DNA from 3 places in the Providencia manganoxydans genome. Region 1 is predicted to be linked to each of the others. Evidence: predicted binding sites of a transcription regulator. Region 1 holds the regulator's gene; each other region holds the start of a gene.
What was found. The regulator CRP, encoded in region 1, controls carbon source genes, mostly activating them, when cyclic AMP is high. The targets are predictions, from matches to a motif close to ATGTGANNNNNNTCACAT.
Positions count from the first base shown of each region.

Region 1 (10,673 bases):
CCTTAATATCCCCTCATTAACTGAGGTAGGAGTAATTAATTATGACCATTGATTTAAGCAAAATGGTAACTGAGAGCCGTAACACTGCAAGTACTAACATCGATCAACTCTCTACGATCAATATGTTGCAAGTCATCAATAATGAAGACAAGCAAGTACCATTAGCCGTCGAAAAAGTATTACCACAAATTGCACAATTGGTGGATAAAGTTGCACATGCATTTTTGAATGGCGGCCGCTTAATTTATTCAGGTGCAGGTACATCTGGTCGTTTAGGGATTTTGGACGCTAGCGAGTGCCCGCCAACTTATGGTACGCCTCATGAACAAGTCATTGGTTTAATTGCGGGTGGTCACCAAGCTATTTTCCGTGCAGTTGAAAACGCAGAAGATAAACCCGAACTTGGTGAGCAAGATCTGATTGATATTCAATTCAGTGATAAAGATGTTCTTGTGGGTATCGCTGCAAGTGGTCGTACCCCGTACGTCCTTGGCGCGCTAGCTTATGCACGCAAAATTGGTGCAGTCACCGCATCCATCAGCTGTAATCCCCATAGCCCTGTTGCCAGTGCAGCCGACATTGCCATCACTCCAATAGTAGGAGCCGAAGTGGTCACTGGCTCTTCACGCATGAAAGCAGGTACTGCGCAAAAACTGGTGCTCAATATGATCACCACTGGTGCGATGATCCGTATTGGTAAAGTCTTCGGCAATTTAATGGTCGATGTAGAAGCAACCAATGCAAAGTTGGTTGAAAGGCAAGTCAAGATCGTAATGGAAGCCACTGAGTGTGACAGGCAAACAGCGGAACTCGCATTACAACAATGTGATAGGCACTGTAAAACTGCAATTTTGATGATCCTATCTGGGCTCAATGCACAAGAGGCGCGTCAATTGCTATCAGACAATAATGGGTTCATTCGTACCGCTCTTAACGTTGCGAAATCCATTTAACACGGGAACTGATAGGGTAAATGGCATGGCTAAAATAACTAAAGAAATGATGCAGGAGATCCTGCAAAAGGTCGGGGGAAGTACAAATATTAAGCAGGCAGGTAACTGCATGACTCGCTTACGTTTGACACTCAACAATGACCAACTTGTCGACAAAACAGCAATAAAACAGATCGCAGGGGTGCTTGGTGTCATTGAAAGTGATGAACAACTACAAATTGTCCTTGGCCCCGGCAAAGCACAAACCGCTGCCGACTTAATGAATCAGATCCTCGAAAGTGGTGAACACATTGCCGCAGAAACACTGGACACATCGTTAGAAACTAACCTAAACGCTCTTGCATCATCGAATAAACAGCAAATGAAGCAAAAGCAAACGAGTGCTGTACATCGTTTTCTGTCTAAGTTTGCTACCATTTTTACTCCGTTGATCCCAGGTTTTATTGCTGCCGGCTTATTATTAGGATTTGCAACATTAGCCACGCAAACCTTCTATCCGGAAGGGCTACCAAAAGCACCTGAACAGCAAACATTCGGCGTGCACATGATTTTGTACATGTCTGTGTTTAGTAAAGGATTATTCAGCTTTTTAAGCATCTTAATTGGCTATAATGCACAAAAAGCCTTTGGTGGGAGCGGTGTTAACGGAGCCATTATTGCTGCACTATTTGTGCTTGGTTATGATCCGAACGCCACCTCAGGTGTCTTTTCGGGCATGACCAATTTCTTCGGTTGGGATATTGACCCTAGAGGAAGCATCATTGGTGTCTTGATTGCCTGTATTTTTGGTGCTTGGGTTGAAAAACAAGTACGCAAAATTATCCCAGCTAACCTTGATATGATTTTAACCTCAACAATTACGTTATTGATTGTTGGTGCTGCCGCCTATGTTGTCATCATGCCATTGGGTAGCTGGCTATTCAGCGGTATGTCATGGTTATTTATGCATTTAAATGGCAATCCATTCGGCACTGCTATACTTGCTGGCTTATTCTTGATTGCGGTAATGTTTGGCGTCCACCAAGGCTTTGTCCCTGTCTATTTTGCACTGGTTGATGCGCAGGGTTTCAACTCTCTATTCCCTATCTTAGCAATGGCGGGTGCTGGCCAAGTGGGAGCTGCATTAGCGCTATATGCGAAAGCAAAGAAAGACTCCATTTTACGTAACCAAATTCGCGGAGCCATTATTCCAGGTTTTCTTGGGATTGGTGAGCCGCTGATTTATGGTGTAACGTTACCTCGTGTAAAACCGTTTGTAACCGCATGTTTAGGCGGGGCAGCAGGTGGTTTCTTTATCGGTTTGATTGCTTGGATGGGGCTACCTGTTGGCCTTAACACAGTGTTCGGCCCATCAGGCTTAGTCGCTATTCCACTGATGACCTCTGCCCAAGGTGTATTTGCAGGTATGGCCGTGTATGTCGGTGGTATTGCAGTCGCTTATGTTTGTGGATTTATTTTTACCTATTTCTTTGGCAGCAAAAATATCGATTTAGATTAAGAATGAATCTTTCTAAAAGGGAAGCATGCATTGTTTCCCTTTTATACTGCTAACAAACGTATTTTGTGTGATAGCAGTAACTAAGAATTTGAAATAAACAAGGAAAATCAACGTATTGATTTTCGGCTGATAACACGAGGCGGGGAAAACCACGCTTTTATCCCGCCTCGTCAACAACCTCAAAGGGAAACTGCATGCTTCCCTTTATTTAATCATTACAACGCTGCGACTTGAAATATGGCAAATACATTTATTCAAACCAAATCAGTGGCACACACATCGCAGTCAACAGCCCCATCACTAAATTAAAAATAAACCACGCATGACGGCCCCGTAAAAAATAGCCAATTAATGACCCACCAGCCATCCAAATCAATCCAGCTATTAAATTAACTGTCACTACAGCAATACTCATCACGATAATAGACTGGGCAAATAGATCTCCGGGTAAACTATAACTTCCAACAGCCCCCAATCCCATTAACCATGCTTTTGGATTTAAAAATTGTAACAAACCACCTTGATACCACTTTATATTTTTCGCAGCAGCACTTTCTGTTTTCAATGGCTCATAATTTGCGGTTGCTGTTTTCCATGCTAACCACAGTAAATAGAGGCTACCAGCCACTTTCATAGCAATGTGCAATGCGGGATATAGCAATAAAAGCGCAGCAACGCCAAACGCAGATAAGTAAAGTATTGACTGCATCCCAAGCATTATCCCCAGTAATAAGGGGATACTGCGTCGGAAACCATAATTTGCGGTACTGGAGGTCAATAACATATTATTAGGGCCAGGTGTAACTGCTGCAATGAATAGAAACGTAAAAAGAGAAAAAACTAGCCCCAGACTCATTTATAATCTATCCCCCAAAATTAGCGCACTTGCATCACAAAAAAATAACAGTATGTTATGTGACCCACAAGGGTATTAAGAAATTAAATAAGGCTATGTCAGAAAACTTTCGCCCCATTAATTGGGCTAAAAATCCACATCTTCAAACGTTATTGCCAAGAATTTTTCGGCGGACCCCGAAAATTAAACCCATTTGGCAACGGCTTGAGTTACCTGATGGTGACTTTATTGACCTTGCTTGGAGCGAACCTCCTGAGCAGGCTTGTCATAAGCCGCGTTTAGTCATTTTTCATGGCTTAGAAGGTAATTTTAAAAGCCCCTACGCTCATGGCATGCTTGAAAGTGCCCAAAACCAAGGTTGGTTAGGGGTCGTCATGCACTTTCGTGGTTGTAGCGGTGAGCCCAATCGTCAAAAACGTATCTATCACTCGGGTGAAACCAGTGATGCACGTTACTTCTTGCATTGGTTAAAACAAACTTGGGGGGATGTGCCAACTGGCGCGGTGGGCTATTCTCTCGGTGGTAATATGCTTGCCTGCTATTTAGCTGAAAGTGGTGAAAATGCAGATATCGATGCAGGTGTCGTGGTATCAGCTCCATTAATGTTAGAGCCATGCTCTATACGAATGGAAAAAGGGTTCTCGCAGTTTTATCAACGTTATTTGCTTAATGGTTTAAAGCGTAATGCTACCCGTAAGCTGGTGCGCTACCCTGGTTCATTACCTCTTAATTTGTTGCAATTAAAACAACTAAAACGGATCCGTGAGTTTGATGATGTGATCACAGCAAGGATCCATGGTTTCGAAGATGCTACAGACTATTATCAAAAGTGTAGTGCTCTTCCTCGATTACCACGCATTACTAAGCCTACCCTGATTATTCACGCTAAAGATGACCCTTTTATGGCGCCAGAAGTTGTTCCTGATTTAGCGCATTTACCTGCCAATATTGAATATCAAATGACAGAACATGGGGGGCATGTCGGTTTCGTTAGTGGCACATTGAGAAAACCAGAAATGTGGTTAGAAAAACGTATTCCGCAGTGGTTAGCGTCTTATTTAGGCAATACAAAATCATGATTATCCCTTGGAAAGATTTAGATCCAGATACATTGGAAAACCTAATCGAGTCCTATGTATTACGTGAAGGAACCGATTATGGGGAACACGAAAAGTCATTACAGCAAAAAGTTGATGATGTGAAACGCCAATTGGCATCCGGAGAGATTGTGCTAGTCTGGTCAGAGTTGCATGAATCTGTTAATTTTATGCCTAACAGTCAGTTTCGCCCGTAACCCCGTTTCGCTCATGGCTCGGTTTAGCATGGACGCAAGCGCAACACAGGGAGTCCATGATGTCCAAAAAACATCCAATTATTGCAATCACTGGGTCTAGTGGTGCAGGAACCACTTCGACCAGCCAAGCATTTCGTAAAATATTCCATCAATTAAATATCCAACCTGCAACTTTAGAAGGTGATAGTTTTCATCGTTATACTCGCCCTGAAATGGATATGGCAATTAGAAAAGCCAGAGAACAAGGCCGCCATATCAGCTATTTCGGCCCTGAAGCAAATGACTTCTCCCTGTTAGAGCAGACGCTTTTAGAATACAGCCAACAGGGTAGTGGTAAATCACGTAAATACCTTCATACCTACGATGAAGCTGTTCCCTATGGCTTACAGCCGGGTACCTTTACGCCATGGGAACCCCTACCACCTAATAGTGATATTTTATTCTATGAAGGGTTACATGGCGGTGTTGTCACACCTGAAAACAATGTTGCTCGCCATGTTGATTTACTGGTTGGGGTTGTGCCTATCGTTAACCTTGAATGGATCCAGAAGCTGATCCGAGACACCACAGAACGAGGGCATTCACGAGAAGCAGTGATGGACTCGGTAGTTCGCTCAATGGGTGATTATATTAATTATATAACCCCACAATTCTCACGAACTCATATTAATTTCCAACGTGTACCAACCGTAGATACCTCAAACCCTTTCTCTGCTAAAGCGATACCATCACAAGATGAAAGTTTTATTGTTATCCGTTTTAGAGGGCTCGAACAAATTGATTTTCCTTATTTACTTTCCATGTTAAGCGGTTCATTTATTTCAGCTATGAATACTATTGTTGTGCCGGGAGGGAAATTAGGGTTAGCAATGGAGTTAATCATGACCCCTATTGTTGAGAAGTTAATTAAACAAAAACACGATTAATAGTTAATACATGATGCTTATTTTAAATTAATAAGCATCATAATTAAAAAAATAATATATATAATAAAAAATTATTGAGTTTTAATTTCAAAACTATGAGTAACTTTCACAGCTTTTTCTAACATCAAAGATACCGAGCAATATTTCTCAGCCGAAAGTTGAACTGCACGTTCAACCACTTTTTCCGTTAAATCAGTGCCTGTTACAATAAAATGCAAATTAATATGAGTGAAATAACGAGGAGCCTCATCACGACGCTGTGAGGTTAATTTAACTTCACAACCACTAACGTTATTACGGCCTTTTTGTAAAATAGATACCACATCCACTGAGCTGCATCCACCTACTGCCATCAATACCATTTCCATTGGGCTAGGTGCTTTATCACCTGAATTACCATCCATCATTACTTGATGACCAGAGGCGGACTCACCTAAAAAAGAAAGTCCTTCAACCCACTTAACTCTCGCTTCCATTATTTATTCCCCTAGAAAAAATTTGTATAAAAGATAACATTGTTACATAAATGCTTTCAATCGAATCGACACTTTAAGTAGCTGAAGCGATAAAGCCGAGACTTTCTAGGTTTATTATGTTACAAACAAACTATCACCTGATAGGAGCAAGATCAAAACTCAGGGTTTCAATTGATTATACACTCTAAATGATTCGAGATGCAGCTAGGCAATAAGTGAACAAATCGCGAAGAGCATAGAAAACTATGTCGCTAGTGCAAGTAAACGTAATCAACAACGCGGCAACTTGAAGCATGATGAGTATATTATAGTACTGGTATTAACTTACATTATGGTTAATATGCTAAGATAGTGACTTTAAAAACCAGCTTTCTGGTTATGGTTGACCGGAGGCTGTATTAACATACAGAGGATAACGCTAATGGTTCTCGGCAAGCCACAAACAGACCCTACTCTTGAATGGTTTTTGTCACACTGCCATATTCATAAGTATCCATCCAAGAGCACACTGATCCATCAGGGTGAAAAAGCAGAGACTCTTTACTACATCGTTAAAGGTTCAGTGGCTGTTTTAATCAAAGATGAAGAAGGCAAAGAAATGATCCTCTCCTATTTAAATCAGGGAGATTTCATTGGTGAACTAGGGTTATTTGAAGAAGGGCAAGAACGTTCTGCCTGGGTAAGAGCAAAAAGCGCCTGTGAAGTCGCTGAAATTTCTTACAAAAAATTCCGTCAACTTATTCAGGTTAATCCTGACATTCTTATGCGTCTTTCTGCGCAAATGGCAAGCCGCCTACAAACCACATCAGAAAAAGTGGGTAACCTCGCATTCTTAGATGTGACAGGCCGTATTGCTCAAACACTACTTAATTTAGCAAAACAACCAGATGCAATGACCCATCCGGATGGTATGCAAATCAAAATTACACGCCAAGAAATTGGTCAAATTGTTGGCTGTTCGCGTGAAACTGTTGGCCGTATCTTGAAGATGCTAGAAGATCAAAACTTGATCTCTGCGCACGGCAAAACGATTGTCGTCTACGGAACTCGCTAACATTTAAAATAACCCTCTATCCTTGTGATGCAGGGTTATTTTTTGCCTCTAATTGTATCAATATCCTATCACTTTCTGTTGCAATCATTTTGCGATACTCGTTATCGTCTAGCCGCGTTTCTTTATATTTAAATAATTATCAGTCACATAATATTAAAAACAATCACTTAATTTATTGTTTAAGGAATTTTTAATTTATGGTCGAGCTCACGATAACAATTAATAAACCATCTTTCATCAATCAAAGAACACTTAATGATACTCTGAATGAAATGAACTTTGTTGAAATAGGGAAAATGGTAAATAACATTGTTTATAATATAAAAAACGTTGCCAATATCAATTTAACGATAAATATAAACTATAAAACAAAGAGTGCTAATGCTAAAAAATTAAGTTCGACTTCATCGACAACCAATACATTAATTAATAACGATAATAATTGTTCAGGCAAAATAGATAAAGTAACACAAATAGAACTTGCTTCTCCTATGACAAAAAATATCGCAACCCAAACAGAACAACGGATCGAGATACAGCATAACCCAGATGAGGTTGACGCAAATGATTTATTATCAAAACAAACTAAGCATACCTTACCCACTAAACATGATGAAAATCAAGGAAGTAAGAGTACTCTAAACGAAACGCCTAACACGAAAAAAAAAGCTAACCCCGTACAAGTTGGAAGAGTTCCGCCAGAAGCGACCTTAGGATCTGATACTTTATCTCAATCAGCGCCTTTGATGTTGCACACTCCTCCCGCTCTTCAGGAGGTTGAACAAAAGACTCACATAGCGCCTTTTTCTTCAAACAAAGAAAACAACACTGACCGAGCAAAACAGTCCATCGAGAAAAAACCGAGTCTAATTTCAAATAAAGCAAATAAAATGACTCTACCCATACTCGCTAATACTCAACAACGTGAAAAACAGAGTAATGACTTTATTTTAAATGATGATAGCTCACGAGCTGAACCTACAGCATCTTATAATGACAATCCAACATTGAGTCATGTAAAAGAAATAATTCAAAAGATTGAGCAAAACACCTCTTCCCAGCCCAAAGTGACTTCACAAATTAACAAAGGTGCTCCTGCTCAACAACAAATCGCCTCTCAAACAACCGAATCAACTCCAGCAATCACTAACGGAAGAACACTGACGTATGCAGAAGAAATTCAAACGTCCCTCTCTTCCTATTCCCCAAGCAGAACGGCAAGCCAGAGTGGAAAATTATCTGTGGTAGAGAAAACACCAGATAGTTCACTCATGCTTGTTCCAAAAAATGCTAGCCGACCCAGTACACTCGATAGAAACACACTACCATCGTTGGCGCTAAGTGAAGCACTTCGGAAACGATTATCGGATAACACTTTCAAGAGTCAGATGAAAAATTCGGCCTTAAATAAATCTCCCAACAAAGACCCAGTAGAGAATATGCAGGTAGGTGTAGATAAAGACGCCAAATTGCTCTCTTCAATATTTAATAATATTGAAGATTATCTCACCAGTGCTCATAATAAGGAAACTCGACATCGTTATATTATAAATATAGATAATTTTGAGGTTATTATCACAATATCTCCCAAAAACTTCTTAAATTCCCCTATTGAAGGCCAAGATATAACAGAATTATTAGCTCATTATATTAGTGGATTAGATAATCATAATGTCTATTTAAACGTATTACAGAGAAATCTTGATAATGACTCATTTAGTGATATGGATGGCCAAGATGATGATCTTGATTCAGTCAATAGTTTTTATATTGATGAAGAATTCTCAGATATGGAAGATATCCAAAGCTATTATGATGATCCCTTTGATGAAATAAGCTGGGATATCTTTACTGAAAAACAAAATCAAACACCCCTGAACGCTTTCACTAAGCAGACACAAACCGACAAACAAACACTTGATAATGCTTTGGAGCAGAAGGAAGCAGAGCTATCTACTCAAAAGCAGATCCAAAGAGATACTGAAAAACAACTGCAACAGACCAATGAAAACCTTAAAATGGCTCAAACGCTCCTTAACCAAAAACAATTGGAATTGGACGCTTTCACCAAACAAGTACAAACCCACAAACAAGCTTTTGATAACGCACAAGCCGCGCTGGAGCAGATGAAAATCCAGCTGCAAGCGAGCCAAGAAGCCCTTAAACTGGCCCAGCAACAGACCGAAAGCCAGAAAAAAGCGGCTCAAGTCCTCTTTGAACAAAAGCAAGCGGTACTGGCCACTTTCACCAAGCAGACACAAACCGAGTATTCCAAAGTTACCGAGGCGCAGCAATCCGCTGAAATACAGACAGAATCAAATAAAATAGGTAACCATTCTGGTTTTATCGATCCGTCTTTTTATGAAAAAAAATTTGAAAGAGATATAGAGAGTGATGATGCATTTTCTTCTGATGAAGAAAATGATTATGATTATAAGGATACTTCTGTTATATCAAATCTGGGTAAAGTTCAAAACCCAATTTCAATGAATAAAAACAACCTTTCCCAAAATCAAAATGATACACGTTTATCAATAGCACCTGTACAGCCAGAGAATTATATTGACATATCTGAAGAGATTAATAAATTGACGATATCAAAATCATATTGTCCATATGCAACTAAATATAATAATGATAATGACGACTATGATAATGGTTCACCTCAACTTGAAAAAAAAACCAGATTTCCTACCACCAACACAAATAGAAACGATTTCCCTGAGAAGAAAAAATCTGTTGTTCAAGAAAAAAGCTTATATCCATCTATGACAAAAACAAACCAATTGATAGAGAAAGCTAAATTATTGAGCAAAGACATTCCAAATAAAACAAACTATCAATTTAATAATATTAAAAAAAATCTATCAGAAATGATAGAACAATTATCAGAGGTAGAAGAATCAAAAATAATATCAGCACTTGACCTCGCTATAATAAATAAAACACGCTATTCGCCTAGTATTCTTCTTGCTCATTCATTAGCTACAAATAAAAAAACAGATAACTCAATAACACAAGATCGTGCTGTACAAACTGAGCCATTTACAGTGGCACAACAAAAAAATCCAGCTAAAATGACTCAAGGAATACAGACGGATATTTCTTCAATGACGGAGACAAAAAAAGCGTCTACCATTACGTTAACACTTGCAAATACAATATCCCCCTCATTAGAAGAGGATAATAAAACCATTCCCCTTTCTCAAACAAAAATATCTACACTAAAAGCTACAGCTAATACAACAAAATCAGTAAAAAAGACAAGCCCTACTCAGAATAAAGAAAAACTTATCTATACGAAATATAGTCCTAGTCTACTGACTCAAGGTTTACCAAGTTACATGACAGAAGGGGAGTATCATGCATTAAATGAAATCCAAAAATCAAATTTCCCATCAAATCTTAATGAAAAAGAGTCTATATTATTGAATAAAATCGCGGAGGCTCCCCGTTATTCATTACCAACGATCAATAAAGAGCAGTATAAAAAGTTAAAGGAAATTTTAAATTTACCTTTTTATAAAAATATAACAGCGATTAATCTTCAGCGACCTACTCTTATATCCCTAGTATCAGGGAAAAGTGGCTCAAGTAAGAAAAGAAGAGACGATGA
Region 1 is NZ_CP067099.1:441,026-451,698, reverse strand. Features, by position in the region: gene murQ (N-acetylmuramic acid 6-phosphate etherase) at 42-953, shown strand; gene murP (PTS N-acetylmuramic acid transporter subunit IIBC) at 979-2,451, shown strand; gene JI723_RS01960 (LysE family translocator) at 2,702-3,307, opposite strand; gene JI723_RS01955 (hydrolase) at 3,403-4,386, shown strand; gene JI723_RS01950 (YheU family protein) at 4,383-4,601, shown strand; gene JI723_RS01945 (phosphoribulokinase) at 4,661-5,527, shown strand; gene JI723_RS01940 (OsmC family protein) at 5,599-6,003, opposite strand; gene crp (cAMP-activated global transcriptional regulator CRP) at 6,425-7,057, shown strand; gene JI723_RS01930 (HlyD family secretion protein) at 7,255-10,673, shown strand, end outside.

Region 2 (10,673 bases), 260 kb from region 1:
TAGCTTACGTTGCCTACGATACCAAGGTCACGTAATTTTTCACGACCCATTTTTAGCATCGAGTCGTTGATGTCTGCGAGAACAACCTCACCTTTTTCACCGACAAGACGCGAAAATTTTGCCGTTAAGTCACCCGTTCCACCAGCAAGATCAAGTACACGTTGGTTACGACGTACACCACTCGCTTCGATAGTAAAACGTTTCCAGACACGATGAATACCAAAAGACATTAAATCATTCATCAAGTCATATTTTGATGCCACAGAGTGAAAAACATTTGCCACTAGGCCAACTTTATCTTCTTTGCCTACTGTGCGGAAACCAAAATCAATGGTTTCTTTTGATGGTTCTGTCATTTCTATTATGCCTGTTTATAATTCAAAACTTTTGTACGAAGTGTAACAGCCTTTGCAGTAAAACCCTATTAAGAAGTCTAAGATTCCGCACAATATGGCTTATCTGATTTATCCACCAATTGAGGTGAAATAGGTTGCTTAACCTCAACGCCCATTTCTTTAAAGCTTTCAGCTTGGCTGATTAAATTCCCTCGCCCTTCCGCTAAACGTTTCATTGCTGATTGATAAGCATGATCGGCTTTATCAAGGCTGGTTCCTAATAACTGCATATCCTCGACAAACAGACGAAGCTTGTCATACATTTTAGCGGCTTTCGCCGCAATTTCTTGCGCATTTTGCCCTTGTCGCTCATAACGCCATAAATTATTAATCGTTCGTACCGCAACAAGCAAAGTTGATGGGCAAACTAACATGATATTCTGTTTTATTCCTTCATCGAGTAGCTCGGGCGATTCTTTTAAAGCAAGTAAATAAGCAGGTTCAATAGGGATAAACATAAGCACATAATCAAGTGAACGTACGCCCGGTAGCTGATGATAGTCTTTACGGCTCAATATTCGCATATGATTACGAATCGACGCGATGTGATTTTTAATGGCATTTGCTTGCTCATCAGGGTCATCACTGTTGAAATAGTTCTCATAAGCAACTAAAGACATTTTAGCATCAACCACAACGTCTTTCCCTTCGGGTAAACGAATAATCACATCTGGCTGGTAGCGGCTATTATAGCCAGTGTTAATGCTAACTTGGGTTTCAAACTCACTACCTTTACGCAAACCCGACGCTTCTAAGATACGAGCAAGGATGGTCTCCCCCCAATTTCCTTGTATCTTATTATCACCTTTTAACGCGCGGGTTAAGTTGACCGTTTCTTTGGTCATTTGATTGTTTAATTGCTGTAATTGACGAATTTCATAGGCCAGAGTGTGCCGTTCTTTCGCTTCTTCACCAAAACTTTGCTGAACTTGCTGACGAAAACCTTCAAGTTGCTCTCGAAATGGCGACAACATCGCGAGTAAACTTTTCTGCTGCTGCTCTGAAGCACGACGCTCACTTTGCTCAAAAATACGGTTAGCAAGATTTTCAAATTGTGTAGTTAAGCGTTGCTCACTATTTTGTAATAAGCGCTGTTTTTCTTCATTTGCTAATTGGTTTTGTTCGAAACGTGTGGTGATTTCCCGCAGCTCAGCTTCTTGCTCTCGATTGATATCTCTTAATGTTCTTAGTTCTTGATCAAGCCGCTCATACTCATTTTTCCATTCGGAAAGATGGGTGTTTTTTTCGTCACTTGCCGCTAGTTGACGATGAAGTTGTTGCAGATCTTGTTCTTTTTGGCTCAATTTTTGTGCAATAGACAACCAGACAGCCAAGCCGCCGACTAAAATACCACCAAGGGCGCCAATCACCCCATATAAAAGAGAGGTATCCACAGTTAAATCCTTACATTATGAGATCCAATGTAAAGTAATCGGATACTGTATATCTGTCCAGAAGTAATTTACATCACAAAAAAACTGCGAACGTCTTCGCAACTTATCCCATCCATTGTGCTAACCAACGCAATCCAAATGCCCCAGGAGCGAGTATGCCAAACGCCCAAATCATGGCTGAAACAATATTTGCGGCTTGGAAATAGCGTTTAGGCATTTTACAGATACCAGCAACCAGAGGAACAACTGCTCTAAATGGCCCAAAGAAGCGCCCTAAAAATACGCTCCATACCCCCCAACGATTAAAGAAGTGTTGACCACGGTCGATCATTTGAGGTTTACGAGAAATAGGCCACATCTTGCGAACATTGTCTTTATAATGGAAGCCAAACCAGTATGAGAGCCAGTCGCCAAAAAATGCCCCTAAGGTTGCAGCCAACCAAACTGGCCAAAATAAAATACCACTTTCACCGATTAGCGCACCAAGCCCTAATAGAATAACTGTTGCAGGAAGCAGCAAAGAGAGAAAAGCTAAAGACTCACCAAAAGCGAGGAAGAAAATGATTGGCAGTGCCCATATTTCATGAGCACGAGTAAAATCAGTGACCACCGCGACAATTTCATTCAATGTCATACGCTTTCCTCCTTAACAATTGATTGGCTTAATACTTTAACTCATATGAAATAAACCAATCCTATACTAATTACTCGAGGAAATAACTCTGTAATTGTTCTCTTCCAGTATTATCCAAACCTAAGTCAACCTTTAACCACTGATCGATACTACCATAATGGCTATTTATACTATTTATCGCTGTCATGAGAAACTCTTCACGCACGGAATAAACATATTCAAACTTTTTCACCACACTTTCACTCATTCTCTGTGCATGCTCTTTTAATAAGTATTCACGAAATGGGGCTAAGGTTTCATTGGTCAGTAAATAGTCATCCATCACAGTATTTAGATCGGCACCAAGCGCGAAAAGAACCAATGCAGAGCCTACACCCGTTCTATCTTTGCCCACGGCGCAATGCTGAACAATTCCCCCTTTTTCAGGATGTTTTAACATATCAACTAATTGGTGATAAGCAGGGTTATTTAAAGGCAGTAGTTCATACAAACGCCCCATAAAAACTTTTGGATCAAATTGTTCCAACATTTCTGGCGTGAGTTTATCTAAATCAGCACTGACTTCATCAGCCATAGGGTTCGCGGGGGCATTAACATAATGAGCGCCATCCCAGATCAAATCTGGTTTGGATTTGATTTCTGCCACATCACGATAATCCAATATTTGATAGAGATTTTGTGCTTGTAGAATAGCGAGATCGCTTTCAGTTAGGCGGTCAAGTGCCCCTGAACGGAAGAGGATCCCCGCTTTAATTTTGTTACCATTCGCCAGTTTTTTTCCGCCAAGATCACGAAAGTTAATTCCACCTTTCAAAGGTAATACTGAAGGGTGTAAGTAAGGTGTGTTTGTCATAATTATCAGTACCTATAATATTGATTGCTATGAAAACCATAACAGATTATGGCTTAAATAAAATAGGAAAAAATACCTGCATTTCAGCAGGTATCAATAAAATGACTTACACAAAGAAAATCAAAGAAAGAGAGAGGAATAACTAAGCCCGCCTACGTTTTATCCACAACCGAGTGAAAGTAACGCAAACGAGCCAATAATAAGGGACTACAGTAGTCGACGAGCCGCTTCAACTACAATGCTAAGAACATTACCTTCGGTTTTTTTCAAAAGTGCTTCGTCTGGAATTTCTTGTTGTGTGCGGTTAACGATTACACCCGCAACCATACCTGCGCGTAGGCCTTGGCTAGAGCACATGGTGAGCAATGTTGCTGATTCCATTTCATAGTTCATCACGCCCATGTCTTGCCACTCTTTCATCGAGCCTCTGAAATGGCGCATAACGCGGCCGGTATAGGTATCATAGCGCTCTTGACCTGGGTAGAAAGTATCTGATGATGCCGTCACACCTACATGCACTGTTGCGCCAGCCTCTTTGGCCGCATCGTAAAGGGCATTCGTACAAGTAAAGTCAGCAACTGCTGGGTATTCTAGCGGAGCAAAGTGCTGGCTAGCGCCATCTAAACGCACCGCCGCAGTTGTCACTAATACATCACCGACATTGATATTTTCTTGGATAGCACCGGTGGTACCAATACGTAAGAAAGTACGGATCCCTAATTGTGCCAACTCTTCCACAGCAATAGAGGTTGAAGGACCACCAATACCGGTTGAGCACACAATCACCGCTTTACCATCAAGCTCACCACGCCAAGAGGTAAACTCACGCAAAGAAGCTAGATGTACTGGGTTATCCATCAGGCGTGCAATTTTTTCTACACGTTTAGGATCACCGGGAACAATAGCAACAGTAGCACCCTGTAGGTCACTCTTTTTCAAGCCTAAGTGGAATACATCAGACATATCAAACTCCTTTACACAATGGCATCATTGAATTTATACGTTATAAGTAATATAGCGGTAAACCCTAAACCATTTAGTGACTTTGGTCACTTTTAATGAAAAACAAAACAATAACGTTTCACCAAGAAGAGATTTAGATCACAATAAATGTTAATCCTCATTCAATTATGCAATCAGTATAGACGATATGAAAAAAACTAATAAAAAAGCACCATTCAAACTACGAATGGTGCTTTTGATTATTGGCAAAATAAAAGATAGCTAACTATCAGAGAACTACATCAAGGATCAGAACGCCCACCAGACCGATTGCCCACGCTATCGTTGTTGGGATAGACCAGACCATCATCTGTTGTTTAACGTCCTTAATACCCATCATTCTATTCACAACCCAGTAAAGGCTGTCATTAAAATAACCAAAGAACAGTGACCCCATTGTGGCAGCTTGCGCAGCAACCAGTAGGTTAATGTCTGGAATTTGGCTAATAATTGGCGCTGAAATAGAAGCCGCAGTGATCATCGCTACCGTGCCTGAACCTTGAATTAAGCGAACTAAGGTCGCAATAATAAACGGGATCAGCACTGGAGTGATTGGCAAACTCGCTACATGCTCTGCTAAAATATTCCCTGTACCGCTGTCGCGTAATACTGCACCTAATGCACCACCAGCACCTGTTACCAGCAAGATGATCCCCGCTGATTGCAAGCCTTCTTCCATACGGTCGATGACTTCTTCTTTCGTTGCTGTTGGCATCAATGTATACACTGCAATTAACACACTAATTGAAAGTGCAATAATCGGAGCACCAAGGAATTCAAACGTTTGGAAATACCAGTTACTTTCCATTCCTTGGAAGGTTGCTGTTTTCAGTAATAAACCATTCACTGCATTAATAAAAATCAGCAGGATTGGTGTAACAATAGGTAGTACGGATAAGAATAAGCTTGGCAATGGTTTGTTCGCTTTCTCTTCCATATAGCGATCATGAATTTCTTTCAGATCAGCATTGCCACTTTCATCTGGCATGAATTCAGGGTATTTAACCGCTAACCACTTCGCATACAATACGATACCAATCACACAAGGGAGTGCGAGTGTCATACCCGTTAAGATCATTGCACCAATATCAACGCCGAAAATCCCTGCAACGCCCAGAGGCCCCGGTGTTGGCGGAACAGTATGGTGAGTAACGACCAGACCACCCGCGAGTGCAACCCCTAAGGTTAATAGGTTACGTTTACCGTTTTTTGCCAGTGCTTTCGCCAATGGATAGAGAATAACGAAAGCCGAATCAACGAAAATGGGAATACTCACGATATAACCGGTGATCGCCAGCGCCCATTCTTCACGTTTTTTACCTAACCAACGGATAAAGCTATATGCTATCTGTTCAGCGGCACCCGAGACTTCCAGTACCCTTCCCATCATGACCCCTAGGCCGATAACAATACCGATACTGCCAAGTGTAGTACCAAACCCTTTTGTAATAACAGTGACGGTTTCTGCTGCGGTCAATCCACCTGAAATACCGGCAATTGCTGCTGCAATCAACATGGCAAGTAACGCATGAATACGCGTTCGTAATACCAAGAAAATCAGGACAAATATGGCCACCGCGAGGCCAATAATAGGAATATAGGACATCGCTTATCCCCTATTGCTGTGAGCCATGGTGAGTGATGAATGAACGAATGGCATCCGCAAACGAACCATCAGCACGGAAACCCAGACCTAATGCACGGCTAATATCAAATTTACCCGGCCAGCTGGCAACAATACGATTGATCGCTTCGTCTGGTTCAAAGCGGATCAGATCAACCGCTTTCTGACCTGCAACATCGCGTAGTGCGTCGATCATGCCTTGAACAGTAACAGTGATCCCCGGTAAATTAACGGTGCGAGATAAACCAAATTTTTCAGCCGGAATGCTTGCTGCATGAATAAAGTTATTCACTACTGTTTCTGGGCTAGATAACCACAGTGCTAAATCAGGGGAGACAGGGCACACGCTTTCGATGCCATTGAGTGGCTCACGAATAATTCCACTAGCAAATGAAGAAGCCGCCTTATTAGGCACGCCTGGACGGATACTGATAGTTGGTAAACGCATCACTCGACCATCCACAAAACCTTTACGTGAGTAGTCGTTTACCATCAGTTCACACATTGCTTTCTGTGCACCATAAGAGGATTGTGGATTGACTACACACAGATCTGTGATCACATCAGGCAATTCACCACCAAATACCGCTAATGAACTGGTGAAAATAAATTTGATAGCCGGATTTTTCTCACGTGCCACTTCAAGTAGTTGACGTGTTGCTTCAAAGTTCACTTTCATGCCTAAGTCAAAGTCACTTTCAGCATGGCTACTCACGATTGCAGCAAGGTGATAAATAATATCGGTTTGTGCATCAATCAGTTTATCTGCCGCGCCTGCTTGAGTGAGATCCGCCGCCACACAGGTCACTCGCGCATCTTCAACCGGTGATGTAGGACATTGAATATCAGCTAAAACAAGTTGATCAAATTGCAAACCCTGGCTGTTTTTAAGTAAAGCAGCGGCTAGCTGCTGACCTAAGAAGCCAGCGCCACCAGTGATGATAACTTTCATTGTTATTCTCCTTGAAATAGCTTTTTGTAGCTATTTATCATTAGGTAAGATGATTTATGTTTTTATTAAATGAAGTTTTATGTTCTGTTCTGTTATCTGCTGCACGGCATCAGCTGGTAGATGATCATCACAAATGATGTCGTGCAATTGATTAAGCGGGCAAACACGGAACATGCCATATTTACCAAATTTGCTGCTATCCGAAACCAATACGCAGCGCCGAGCGACATCCAACAATGTTTGCTTTATTTGCACTTTCTCTTCATGTGGAGTTGAAACTCCATGCAATAAATCCCAAGAGCTAGTACTCATAAATGCCACATCAACATTTAAGGTTTGCAGCATCATTGATGCGGTATTCCCCACACAAGAATGGTTACGTTTATCCACTTGCCCTCCTGTGTGGTACAAATTGAGCTGAGATTTATCCATTAAATACTGCATAATGGAGAAATCATTGGTCACAATTGTTAAGTTAAAACGCTCACCTAACACACGTGCTATCTCAAATGTTGTGGTACCTGCATCGAGGTAAACAACTTGTCCATCCTCAACCAATGATGAGGCAAATTGGCCTATTTCACGTTTGCTGCGATGGTGTAAACGCGCTTTTTCACTCCAAGGTAGCTCTTGGCGTAATGCATCGTTTAATCGTACTCCCCCACTTATCGCAACCACTTTCCCTTCTTCTTCTAACGTGCGAATGTCACGTCTTACCGTCATATGCGATACATTCATCAGTTCTACTAAGTCACTGATAGATACTGTTTGGTATTCATGAACGTAACGATAAATAAAATCACGGCGCTCTGAAGGGATCATAGACTCTCCTGTTTACGGTTGTGCTTTCTTTAACCAGCCCAAACCATCTTCTGTACGACCCGCAGGGTGGTATTCACAACCGAGCCAACCTTGATATCCCATCTGATCTAATTGATTAAAAATCCATGGGTAATTGACTTCACCGCTATCAGGTTCGTGGCGATATGGTACTGAAGCTATCTGAATATGACTAAATTTACCCCATAAACGCTCAATTGTTTTCAATAAATCACCTTCCATGATTTGGCAGTGATAGAGATCTAATTGAATAAACACATTTTCACGATTAATTTCAGGTAATAAAGCTTCAGCTTGTTTCTGCGTGGTCAGAAAGTAGCCGGGCATATCTCGCGTATTGATCGGTTCAATCAATACACGAATTCCGTGCTCAGCCATCACATCTGCCGCCTGTTGAATATTTTTAATAAAACAGGCGCGCTGCTCTTCTAGTGTAAATTTTGCATCTAGCTTACCGGCCATCGCATGTACTTGTTTACAGCCGAGAGCTTTGGCATATTTCAGTGCCGTTTGCACGCCTTCTGCAAATTCATTTTCACGTCCTGGGATAGATGCCATGCCGCGTTCACCGGCAGCCCAATCACCCGCAGGCATATTAAATAACACTTGAGTTAAGCCGTTCTTTTTTAGCTGTTCTGCAATAGCTTCAGGTTGTTCTTCATAAGGGAAAAGATACTCAACCCCTGAAAATCCAGCCTGTGCCGCTCTCTCGAAACGCTGAATAAAAGGAACTTCGTTAAACATCATGCTGAGGTTTGCTGCAAATTTCGCCATTTTTAATGCCTCATTTTTTTGGATAACGGTTTTCTAGTTCACTAACCTGCTCAGCAGTCAATGTGGTAAAACCTTGCTGGCGCAACGTAATATATAAACGAGCTGTATCTTCTAACTCTTCCGCATTGAAGAAAGCTTGCCTTAAGGTCTTCCCGCCAACCACTGGACCATGATTGGAAAGCAGTACCGCATTATGGTTAGGTGCTAATTTCTCAATTTCTTCACCAATACGGTCATCTCCCGGTGGTAAATATTCAATCAGTGGTAGTTTGCCAACTCGCATCACGTAATAAGGCGTGATTGGTGGTAAGCAATTACGGTTATCTAATCCTGATAGGCAAGATAGCGCCGTTAACCAAGGTGAATGCAAATGCACTACCGCTTGGCAATCAGGACGTTGCCGATACATCGCCATGTGCATTGACACTTCTTTCGTTGGCTTATCACCATCGATCCAATTGCCTTCTGGATCTAACTTACTCAATCTTTCAGGATCTAAATCACCAAAGCTTGAATTAGTGGGTGTCACAATAATATTGCCATCGGGAAGTTTGGCACTGATGTTTCCAGCCCCACCACTGCTATAGCCACGGTTAAACATCGATTTAGCCCAATCAGCTAACTCTTGGCGCAGCGCCTTCTCTTCACTCATCAAACATCTCCTGTGCGTACTGGAAGAAATTCTCTTGCCCAAAATTACCTGACTTGAGTGCCAACCAATAACCGCTAGTTAAATCTTCTACCCATGGAACCCCTGGTGCGATAGGCGCTCCAATACTTAATTGTTCAGTACCTAGGCTTTGCACGACTTTGCCTGATGTCTCACCACCAGCAATAATGAAAGTGTTATAGCCCTGTGCTTGTAATAACTTAACTACTTCACCAAAGATATTTTCTACCGCTGTACTTGCTGCTTCAGCGCCATAATTTTCTTGGATTTTTTTCAATATCTCAGGGGGTTGTGTGGCATATAACAATGGTGCTAAACCTGTTGTTTTCTGCGCTTGCACCCAAGTGACAAGCTGTTGTGCATAGTGTGGATTCTCAATACATTCGCCCACATCAAGCACTTTTGCAGGTGCAATTTGTTGGTAACACTGAACTTGCTTATTCGTCATCACAGAACAACTGCCTGACAAAATAATTGTTTTACGACCTTGTTTAGAGGGTTTCGCGCCACGCTGACTTCCTGCGCCCCATTCACAACCTGTATCAACATTTGCCAGTGCTGCGCCAAGGCCAGATCCGCCTGTTAGTAATGGCATTTCTTTTACTGCTTCGGCGATAGGTAATAAGTCATTCATGGTTAATGAATCAACCACAACATAGCTTGCCCCTTGTTCAGCCAAGGTGAGTAAACGCTGTTTAATCACAGCACTACCTTGCTGGATGTCTTGCAATGCAATCAGCCCTGCTTTACCTTCAGACTGTTTTTCCATCACTCGCATCAAGTTAGCATCCGTCATGGGTGTCACTGGATGATGCTGCATACCACTTTCATTTAACAATTGGCCATTAACAAACAGATGTCCATGAACAACTGTTCGGCCATTAATTGGCAGTGCAGGGCATATCAAAGCCTGTTGCGCATTTAATTGTTTCATCAACGCATCAGTCACTGGGCCAATATTCCCCTTTTCAGTCGAATCAAAAGTGGAGCAATATTTAAAGAAAATTTGCTGACACTGAGCTTGCTCTTTTAACCAACGGCAAGCGTTTAATGAGGCATTGATCGCTTCATCAACAGGACAAGAACGACTTTTCAGGCTGATAACAATTGCATCAACATCCTGTGGTACTACGGTATTTGCATCAGGTTCATTGAGTAACTGAACCACTTTCCAACCGTTTTGTACCATAAAACCAGCGATATCGGTCGCTCCGGTAAAGTCATCGGCGATCACACCTAGTTTTACTGTCATACCATTTTCTCCGGTAAAGAAATGCCTTTGAAAGTTTTGATTACTGCACTGTCATCTTGAAGGCCATAACCTTCATTACTGGCAGAAATAAACATTTGATGAGCTGTTGCTGCAATAGGCAGTGGGAAATTGAGTGCTTTGCCTGTTTCCATCACCAACCCTAAATCTTTTACAAAAATATCAACGGATGATTTCGGGGTATAATCACCATCAAGCACGTGTTGCATACGATTTTCAAACATCCATGAATTGCCAGCTGCATGAGTGACAATGTCATACATCA
Region 2 is NZ_CP067099.1:705,458-716,130, reverse strand. Features, by position in the region: gene ubiE (bifunctional demethylmenaquinone methyltransferase/2-methoxy-6-polyprenyl-1,4-benzoquinol methylase UbiE) at 1-356, opposite strand, end outside; gene rmuC (DNA recombination protein RmuC) at 434-1,789, opposite strand; gene JI723_RS03085 (DedA family protein) at 1,893-2,423, opposite strand; gene JI723_RS03080 (tyrosine-protein phosphatase) at 2,494-3,276, opposite strand; gene udp (uridine phosphorylase) at 3,484-4,239, opposite strand; gene JI723_RS03070 (GntP family permease) at 4,508-5,884, opposite strand; gene denD (D-erythronate dehydrogenase) at 5,895-6,854, opposite strand; gene JI723_RS03060 (DeoR/GlpR family DNA-binding transcription regulator) at 6,909-7,676, opposite strand; gene otnI (2-oxo-tetronate isomerase) at 7,689-8,468, opposite strand; gene otnC (3-oxo-tetronate 4-phosphate decarboxylase) at 8,479-9,120, opposite strand; gene otnK (3-oxo-tetronate kinase) at 9,113-10,390, opposite strand; gene ltnD (L-threonate dehydrogenase) at 10,387-10,673, opposite strand, start outside.
Region 2: a site for CRP is predicted at 4,366-4,383, ahead of udp (uridine phosphorylase). Genes of this name have one in related genera too.

Region 3 (10,673 bases), 1.7 Mb from region 1:
TGGCGAAAAATCTCCATTGTTAATAAATGTTGGAGTGAATCCATATGCGACGATTTGACCTTGCGCCATGATTTTATCGGTAATGGTTTTTCTATCTAACCCAAGTTTAAGTGCCTCACGTACCCTTGGATCAGTAAATGGTGGCTTGTTGTTATTAATTTCATAATAAAAAGTGCATAGATAAGGACGAACGTATAATTCATTTGGCCGTTCAGTTTGCATTTTTTTATAAATTACTGGTGGAATGGCTGAGTTACTAATATTGATTTCACCACTGCGATATCGATTAACATCACTGACTTCCGATGAAATGGCTAAAAAAATTGCTTCATCAATTTGAGTGTTTTGATTATCCCAATACTGTGGGTTACGCTTCAGAACAATGCGTTCATTAACTATCCATTTATCTAATAAATATGCACCGTTACCAATAAAATTATTAGGCTGAGTCCATTTATCACCATATTTCTCAATCGCTTTTTTATTGACCGGTTTCATTGGTGTATGGCTGAGCATATCAATAAAATAAGGAACTGGATGACTCAATGTGACTTGTAGATGTTTATCATCAAGTGCTTTGACACCAAGTGTCTCAATGGGCTTTTCGCCTTTTAAAATTTCTGCTGCATTTTCAATATAGGCACTTTGCAAGTAACTCGTATAGGGTGACCCCGTTTTAGGATCTGCTAATCGCTGCCAACTATAAACAAAATCTTGAGCTGTTACTGGTGTGCCATCACTCCATTTGACACCATCACGAAGTGTGAATATCCATGTTTTATAGTGATCATTTGACCAACTCTCAGCAACGCCAGGGGTTACTTTTCCATCAACATCCGTGTAAACCAACCCTTCAAGCAAATTCATAATAATGCTCGACTCTGGAGAGCCTTCGACTTTATGAGGATCCAGTGACGCCACCTCAGAGCCATTATTAATTGTAATAACTTGTTTAGTTTCTGATGCTACCGGTTTGCTGTAAGCCTGCATTGCAATAAAAAAAATAGGCAGTGAACACAAACTCTTTTTAAGAAAATTCATTATCACCCTCGACATTTATTGGTGTTGTTACAGCAAAATTCAACATCCGATTTATTATTTTACATTGTGGTAGGCGCCTAACTTAGGAGCATACCTTCCTCTTTTAAGATTAGTTTTGATAATTCAAAATTAGGGGTCATAATACGTTACAAGCCATTAACATCACATACGGACTTTAGCTCAATTAAAGCAAACAAAAAGTCTCACACCTCGTCAAGTAGTGGATTTATCTGTTATGGGCCAATTTAGTAAGCTAGTGTCTGTTTAAACATATCATTAACATTGCGTAAATTAAATAGCGTAAAAATTTACTCAGCTCACATTTCCTTACTTTTTATGCCTTCTTTGACAAAAAATGCGGCATATTATTATAATCAACCGCGATCATTAGCAGTACAAAATAACAGCATATTAATGCGCGCAACCTATTTTATTTTTGTGACTATTATCGGTTAAAACTATATTGCTAGTTTATTGATTTAATTTATAAGAAAAGAAATAAACTGATTTTTTTTAGTAGGTCGTGTTTAGTCGGAATACTATTACTAATATAGAATAGTTCTAATTAACCATCACCTAGGCGATAGTTAATTAGATTAAATTATTCATATTATGATGAGAGATGTTATAGCAGGCCGGGAAATATCGCTTTAACGCCTGTGACAATAAACTCAATTCCCAAGGACATCAAAAGTAATCCCATAATACGTGTCACAACGTTAATCCCTGTTTGCCCTAAATAACGGACGAGCAAAGATGCCGAACGGAACAATAGCCAACAACAAAATGCAAACACAATACTGGTTAGCGCTAATCCGACAAAATTCTGCCAACCATTCCAGCGTGATGACCAAACAATACAAGAACTGATAGCCCCTGGGCCCGCCATCAAAGGCAGTGCTAAAGGAACAACACCAATACTGTCTCGTACTGCTGTTTCTGTTTTTTCTTGTTTATTCTGTTTATCTTCACCAATTTTTCCACTGATCATTGACATGGCAATAGTCACAATCAATATCCCCCCAGCGATACGAAAGGAATCAATGGAAATGCCAAATAATTGGAGAATTGAGTCACCGATCAATAAAGATGTACATAAAATGATAGCCACTGAGGTATTTGCTATCGTATTTGTTTTATTACGCCCTGCACTGCTTTGGTAATTAGTCATACTAATAAACACAGGCAAGATCCCGACTGGGTTTACTAACGCAAATAAACCGATAAAAAACTTTATATAGCCTGATAAATCAAGTAATCCTGCACCCACACACTCACACCTTAATCAAGGATCTCATTTGAGAAGCAAAATACACACTCGCCATTCTTCAAAACACCACTTGGCGATGAATGACAACACTATCTATTCACGCTAATCGCCATATTTTAATAGCCATAAAGCTCTAGCACTAACCATTTAGTTGTGCCTCGAATTATTTTTAGTGCGACTATTATAGTTTATCATTAAATACAGGAAATACATTTCACTAGACACTATTTTACTTATTAAATCTGTTCACTTAAGCCAAATTTACTTTAAAAGTGTTTTTTATCTAAACGATTAATAAAATAGTTTAGTGTTAGGTCAATTTTAGATAATCAGGAATAAAAGCCAAATTTGGCTTGCTGAAAGGAGTCAGCTTTGGGTTTTTGTGATTTAGATCACATCAATAAACCTAAATAATGTTAATCTATTCTTAACTGATAGAGAGAGTTGATTTAAGGGAAATAAGTTTTTCGCATTGATTTTAAAGCTTTTTAAGCCAATAAGCGGATAAACAGAATAGAATAATAAATATAAACTATAATTATCTACTAAATTTTGTTGTGTTGTTTCGGATGCACTGCTCATTGGCTTAAAAAGTTTAACATTTATCAGGAGTAATCTCTATGTCAGTAACTAATGTTACCGAACTCAATGACCTCGTTGCTCGTGTCAAAAAAGCTCAGCGTGAATTTGCTAACTTCTCTCAGGAGCAAGTTGACCGTATTTTCCGCGCCGCAGCGCTTGCCGCAGCAGATGCTCGTATCCCTCTAGCCAAGCTTGCCGTTGAAGAATCAGGAATGGGTATTGTGGAAGATAAAGTGATTAAAAACCACTTTGCTTCTGAATATATCTACAATGCCTATAAAGATGAAAAAACCTGTGGTGTGCTTTCTGAAGACCCAACGTTTGGCACAATTACTATCGCTGAACCTATCGGTATTATCTGTGGTATTGTGCCAACAACCAACCCAACTTCAACCGCTATTTTTAAATCACTAATTAGTTTAAAAACGCGTAATGCGATCATTTTTTCCCCACACCCTCGCGCAAAAAATGCAACCAACAAAGCCGCTGAGATTGTATTAAAAGCAGCGATTGAAGCGGGTGCACCAAAAGATATTATTGGCTGGATTGATGCCCCTTCCGTTGAGTTATCCAATGCTCTTATGCATCACGATGACATTAATTTGATCTTGGCAACAGGTGGGCCTGGCATGGTAAAAGCTGCCTACAGTTCAGGTAAACCAGCAATTGGTGTTGGTGCAGGTAATACACCGGTTGTTATTGATGAAACGGCTGACATCAAACGTGCTGTCGCTTCAATTCTAATGTCAAAAACATTCGACAACGGTGTGATCTGTGCTTCTGAACAATCGGTCGTTGTGGTAGATGAAATTTATAACCAAGTACGCGAGCGTTTTTCTAGCCATGGTGGCTATATTCTGCAAGGCAAAGAGTTAAAAGCAGTTCAAGAAGTTATTTTGAAAAATGGCAGTCTCAATGCTGCTATTGTTGGGCAACCGGCATATAAAATTGCTGAAATGGCCGGAATTTCTGTACCTGAAACGACTAAGATCCTGATCGGTGAAGTCAAAGTTATCGACGACTCTGAGCCATTTGCTCATGAAAAACTGTCCCCGTTACTGGCGATGTATCGCGCTAAAAACTTTGAAGAAGCCGTAGAAAAAGCTGAACTGCTGGTTGAAATGGGTGGTATTGGTCATACCTCTTGTTTATATACAGATCAAGATAATCAGACAGCTCGCGTTAACTACTTCGGCGTGAAAATGAAAACAGCACGTATCTTAATCAATACCCCAGCTTCACAAGGTGGTATCGGTGATTTATATAACTTTAAATTAGCGCCTTCTCTCACATTAGGTTGTGGTTCTTGGGGTGGTAACTCAATCTCAGAAAACGTAGGACCAAAACATTTAATCAATACTAAGACTGTGGCGAAAAGAGCTGAAAATATGTTATGGCATAAACTTCCTAACTCCATTTATTTCCGCCGTGGTTGTCTTCCAATTGCACTTGAAGAAATTGCGACTGACGGTGCAAAACGTGCATTTATTGTCACGGATGGCTATTTATTCAATAATGGCTATGTTGATGAAGTCATCAACGTTCTAAAACAACACCATATAGAAACGGATGTGTTCTTTGAAGTTGAAGCAGATCCAACACTCAGCGTAGTGCGTAAAGGTGCCGCACAAATGAATGCCTTCAAACCTGATGTTATTATTGCATTAGGTGGTGGTTCACCTATGGACGCAGCAAAAATCATGTGGGTGATGTATGAGCACCCTGAAACCCACTTTGAAGAACTTGCACTCCGCTTTATGGATATTCGTAAACGTATCCATCGTTTCCCTAAAATGGGTGTGAAGGCTAAATTAGTCGCTATTACTACAACATCGGGTACGGGTTCTGAAGTGACGCCATTTGCTGTTGTGACAGATGATAAAACGGGCCAAAAATACCCATTAGCTGACTACGCACTAACCCCAAATATGGCGATTGTCGATGCTAACTTGGTGATGCATATGCCTAAATCATTGACTGCTTTTGGTGGTTTGGATGCGGTTACCCACGCTTTAGAAGCTTATGTTTCTGTTCTTGCAAACGAATATTCCGATGGGCAAGCATTGCAAGCACTCAATCTATTAAAAGAGTACTTACCAGCAAGTTACCATGAAGGCGCTAAAAACCCAGTAGCAAGGGAACGAGTTCATAACGCGGCAACAATTGCAGGTATTGCATTTGCTAACGCATTTTTAGGTGTATGCCACTCAATGGCGCATAAACTTGGTTCTGAGTTCCATATTCCACATGGTTTAGCAAACGCCCTATTGATTAGTAATGTTATCCGTTATAACGCTAACGATAATCCAACTAAACAAACAGCCTTTAGCCAATATGATCGCCCACAAGCTCGTCGTCGCTATGCAGAAGTTGCTGACCACCTAGGTTTGACTAAAGCCGGTGATCGCACTGATGTAAAAATTGAAAAATTATTAGCTTGGCTTGAAGAAATAAAAGCAGATTTAGGTATTCCTAAATCAATACGTGAAACGGGTGTACCTGAAGCGGATTTCTTAGCTCATGTCGATAAGCTTTCTGAAGACGCATTTGATGACCAATGTACTGGTGCTAACCCTCGCTACCCATTAATATCAGAGCTCAAACAACTGTTGTTAGATTCTTATTATGGCCGCGAGTTTAGCGAACAAACTATAGCAGCACTGGCTACAGCAAAAGCCGAGAAAAAAAGCACAAAGAAATAATTAAGTATGACTAGTCCTGATATAGGTTGACAACTTTTCAGGTATAAAATGCTCGATGAACCTCATCGGGCGTTTTATAGTTTAATGATAAATGAGGTCGCCTTTCATTATAAATCTGTATTGATTCTTCAACCAACCTCCTAGCCTGTTCTAAATTTCTCGGCTTTATTAACAAATATTCCATTTTTAATATCCCATTGACTCGCTCTGCTAATGCATTTTGATAACAGTCATAGCCATCCGTCATAGAACATTGAATATTATGTTTTTTATGGATTTCCTGATATTCCGACGAACAGTATTGTAAGCCTCGATCTGAATGATGGATCAAGGTCGTGGTTGAACTTCGTTTTTTTAATGCTTGTACAAATGATTTCTTGACGGCTTTTGTTTTCATATTGTCATCAAGATGATAACCCACTATTTTTCGCGAATAAGCATCGGTGATCAGACTTAAATAAGTATCTCCTTCGTGTGTGGATAAATACGTAATATCAGCAACCCACAGTTGCTCCGGTTGTGAAGGGATAAACCCTGATTTAATTAAATTTGGATGTCGATGAAATCGATGATGACTCAATGTTGTTCGATGATATGACCGCTTATTAGGCACTAATAAGCGATGTTCTCTCAACAAAGAAAATAATCGGTCACGACCAATAATTAATTGTTTTTGTTTCAAAAGAAAGTGTAATTTTCTCACCCCAAGCCTAGGGTGAACTGTTCGCTCAGATTTCACAGCACAAACAATAATTGCATCTAATTTTTTCCGCTTATCAGACGTATCTTGACGTTTGTAATAGGCTTGCCGAGTGATTTTCATAAAACGACAAGCTTTGGTTACGGTGAGTTTTTCAACCGTTTTTTCCTTAATAACTCGGCTTTGCGCTTTTTTGAGAGGCGAACTCCAAAATCCCTATCCATCACTTTGACAACCGCCTCAAAAAAATCAGCTTTGAGCTGCATCTCCTCAAGCTCTTTTTCAAGGGCTTTAATGCGTTGTTCAGGTGTTTGTTGCTCCGAGGTTTGGTTCATAGCAGCACCTTTATAAAGAGTATTGGGCGTACCTTCCGACCAATCTAATCTACCATGCTTACGTAACCAAACCAAAACAGTTGAACGCCCCTGTATGCCATATCGATATTGAGCTTGTTTATAGGTGAGCTCGCCTTTTTCTACTTGGTCAACAACCGCCAGTTTAAAGGCAAGAGAATAATCACGTTGAGTTCGTTTACCTATTGGTTTCATTACACTCTCCAATTTTAGATTGGAAAAGTGTCAACTTTATTTAGGACCGGTCAGTAATAATATAAAAGGCACTGATTAGCTCAGTGCCTTTTATTTTGGTTTAAAAAACACTTAATCCCATACGAATAATTGTTAAATAATTTAAGATTAATCATTCAACTCAATTAGTTAAAGTTAATTGGTTTTTTAGGTATCACACCCTCATTCATGAGTTTTGCTTGTTCAATTGCTTCTGTATGATGCTTACGGCAAACAGAGATATATTTTTCATTACCCCCTATATCAACCTGTGCACCTTCATACATAGGAATACCATCACTCCCAACTCTTAACACTTTATTTGCCTTACGGCCGCAATAACATACCGTTTTTAATTCAACTAATTTATCAGCCCAAGCTAATAAATATTGGCTACCAATAAACAATTCGCCCAAAAAGTCAGTTCTTAACCCATAACATAAAACCGGTATATCCAAGTTATCCACAATATCGCAGAGTTGCTCAACTTGCTGTTTCGTTAAAAATTGACACTCATCAATTAAAACACAATGTACTTTTTGTGTGCAATTCTCACTTTTAATGATCTCTGCCATATTTGTTATAGGCGAAAATAAAAGCGCTTCCGCAGATAAACCAATTCGCGATGAAACCTTACCCAGCGCAAAGCGATTATCGATTTCCGCCGTAAAGATCAACGTACGCATACCACGCTCATTATAGTTATAAGAAGATTGTAGCAAAGACGTCGATTTTCCTGCATTCATTGCTGAATAGTAAAAATATAGCTGAGCCATCAGCCTAGTTCCTCTAAATTAATAAACAGGATAATTTTACCATAAAACATGTTATTAGATTAACAATCATCATCAGTTGACACTTAAAATGATGAAAGTAATAACGCTGACCACTATAGAACAATAAGATTTTATACCGATACTCTGCTGCTTTCGCTCCTATAACGGGTGAAATAACCGATTATCTTTTACAAAATATAGCTTTATTACTTCAAACATATAGCTAATTAGCTGTATCAAAAAAAGAAAATTTACGTTTAGACTCTCTTATTTGATACTTTTCTGCTAATAACACCCTACTGTTTACCACTAGGCATACCGAATTAAACCCGTAAAATTGATGCTAATTGAATCTGTTTTTTTCATTAGTTTGGATATTGATAATACTGGTATATATATATCAGTTAAAAGTTAATATTTCTTTTGTAAAAAAATTGCTTTTGGTAAAGATAACTTTTAAACTAATAGTGTAAATTAGCTATTGCAGAAAATAAAATAGCATTCTATTATTAGTGTACACAGGCCAACAATTAAATTTGAGACCAGGAAAATGAGCGAATCTTTAAAAGCATTAAATAACATCCGTACTCTTCGAGCTCAAGCAAGAGAAATTGCTTTAGAATCACTAGAAGAAATGCTGGAAAAATTAACTGTCGTTGTTGAAGAACGTCGTGAAGAAGAAAGCCTAGTTCGTGCAGAACAAGAAGAACGTACCCGTAAACTGGAAAAAGTTCGTGAAATGATTCTGGAACAAGGCGTTGATCTAAACGAGCTGCTACAAACTATGGATTCAGGTAAAGGCACTGGCACTCGTGCTAAACGTGCTGCACGTCCTGCTAAATATAAATATGTTGATGAAAATGGCGAAACTAAAACTTGGACTGGTCAGGGTCGTACCCCAGCAGTTATCAAATTGGCCATTGAAGAACAAGGTAAATCTTTAGACGATTTCTTAATCTAAGAACCTTATACTTATTCATAAAACACCCTTATATAGGGTGTTTTTTTTATCCACCATTTTAGCCTAGCTATTACTCATTGAATAATTAATATTTCACTCATTAAATAGGTCTATGACCAAATATTTCATACTCGTCAACACGCGAAGATATTACTTTAGATGCCAATTCATCTATCATAATTTGTTTTTAATCTAATTAAAAAAAGTAAAGTTATGTAATTTCACATTAGGTTCTCAAGTGCCTGATTGCATAATTAATGTATGTTTTAGCTATAAAAAAACAACCTATTTCATAGATAAATATGTAAATAATATCAAGCTATAATTTACATTAGTCACTAAACAACATTTAAAGACACCCAAATGTTAAAAAAAAAGCCAACTTCAAAAGTCAGCTTTTATTAACTACCACAAGAAAAAATCACTTTACTTGGAATTAGTAGGCTTACTTAATTTTGTCGATAAATTAGCAATCCATTCAGAAAAATCCTTACCTAATGTATCGTGCTGTAAACCATATTCGACAAATGCTTTCATGTAGCCTAATTTGTTACCACAATCATGGCTCTTACCACGTAGGTGATAGGCTTCTACTGACTCATTATTTTCCATCATAATGGCAATAGCGTCTGTTAATTGAATTTCATCGCCAGCACCTGGTGCTGTTTTTGCTAATGCATCCCAAATTTTTTCAGATAATACATAACGACCAACAATAGAAAGATTTGATGGCGCTTCTTCTTTTTTAGGCTTTTCAACCATACGTAAGATAGGTTTACTCTCACCAGGTAATAATGTATCACCATTACAGTCAACAATACCGTAATTTGAAACGTCATCTTCTGGAACAGGTTCTACAAGTATTTGACTCGCCCCAGTCTCTTCAAAATGCTCAAGCATTTCACTCAAATTAAATTTTGTTAAATCGGTACTATAACGATCTAAAATAACATCAGGTAAAATTACCGCAAATGGCTCATTACCAACCAGAGGCTTTGCGCATAAAATAGCATGCCCTAACCCTTTAGCAATCCCTTGACGTGTTTGCATGATTGTTACATGGCTTGGACAAATAGATTGCACCTCATCCAGTAATTGACGTTTAACACGAGCTTCTAAGATTGCTTCGAGTTCAAAACTGGTATCAAAGTGGTTCTCAATTGAGTTTTTTGATGAGTGGGTCACTAAGACGATTTCATTAATCCCAGCCGCAATACACTCATTAACGACATACTGGATTAGTGGCTTATCCACCAGTGGTAGCATTTCTTTCGGAATAGCTTTAGTTGCAGGAAGCATACGCGTTCCTAAACCTGCAACAGGAATAACCGCTTTGCGTACCTTTTTATTTGCCATTTTAGTCATAACTCCAGAATTCTCCTAGGCACCTAATCCGTATATAGAGTAAACATTAATAAAGGTGCGTTTTTAGTGCGGGGAAGTATAGCAGGAATAATTTATCGATAAATAGTACAATGGCTTAATTAAGGCTATTAATGCAATTTAATGGGGTAAATTTAAACAAAACTTAAGTTTCAGGATTAAACATTAACTTAATGTTTTGATGTCCATTCCAAATACGGCATTGCCAAAAATTGCCTCGAACATCCAGATGATTTGAAGGCTGATGTTTCAATGTTCCAAGCGGTACACTACGGGATAAACTATATTGTGCATTTTCGGTCGCAACCTCCGCTTCCAAGCCTGCACTCGCTAATATAATCGCTTTATTCCGTGTATTAAAGTAGCCAAGCAAAATGGGAAATTGGCCACTAAAACCAGAATCTTCTAATAAATAATTTATCTGGTTAATAATTTTATCAATATTGGGTAATTTTTTATCTGGAAAATTAACGGCATTTTTTAGTAAATCATTAAACACGACACGGATCAAAAAAGCCGCCATAATCCCTTCTTGTGGTGAACGCTCTATATCAAGACAATAAAACCCAATCTGTGTCTCTGATATTGGTGCTAAATCAAGAAGTAAGCCGAAACGATTAACTTCATTCAACTGACGATAGTTGATTCGATAACCATTGATCACCTGATTAACTGGAGGTTGCAATTGTTTT
Region 3 is NZ_CP067099.1:2,180,676-2,191,348, reverse strand. Features, by position in the region: gene JI723_RS09735 (ABC transporter substrate-binding protein) at 1-990, opposite strand, end outside; gene JI723_RS09730 (YchE family NAAT transporter) at 1,667-2,311, opposite strand; gene adhE (bifunctional acetaldehyde-CoA/alcohol dehydrogenase) at 2,932-5,595, shown strand; one part of gene JI723_RS09720 (IS3 family transposase) at 5,633-6,495, opposite strand; one part of gene JI723_RS09720 (IS3 family transposase) at 6,495-6,843, opposite strand; gene JI723_RS09715 (thymidine kinase) at 7,008-7,637, opposite strand; gene hns (histone-like nucleoid-structuring protein H-NS) at 8,188-8,598, shown strand; gene galU (UTP--glucose-1-phosphate uridylyltransferase GalU) at 9,025-9,954, opposite strand; gene rssB (two-component system response regulator RssB) at 10,127-10,673, opposite strand, start outside.
Region 3: a site for CRP is predicted at 2,692-2,709, ahead of adhE (bifunctional acetaldehyde-CoA/alcohol dehydrogenase). Genes of this name have one in related genera too.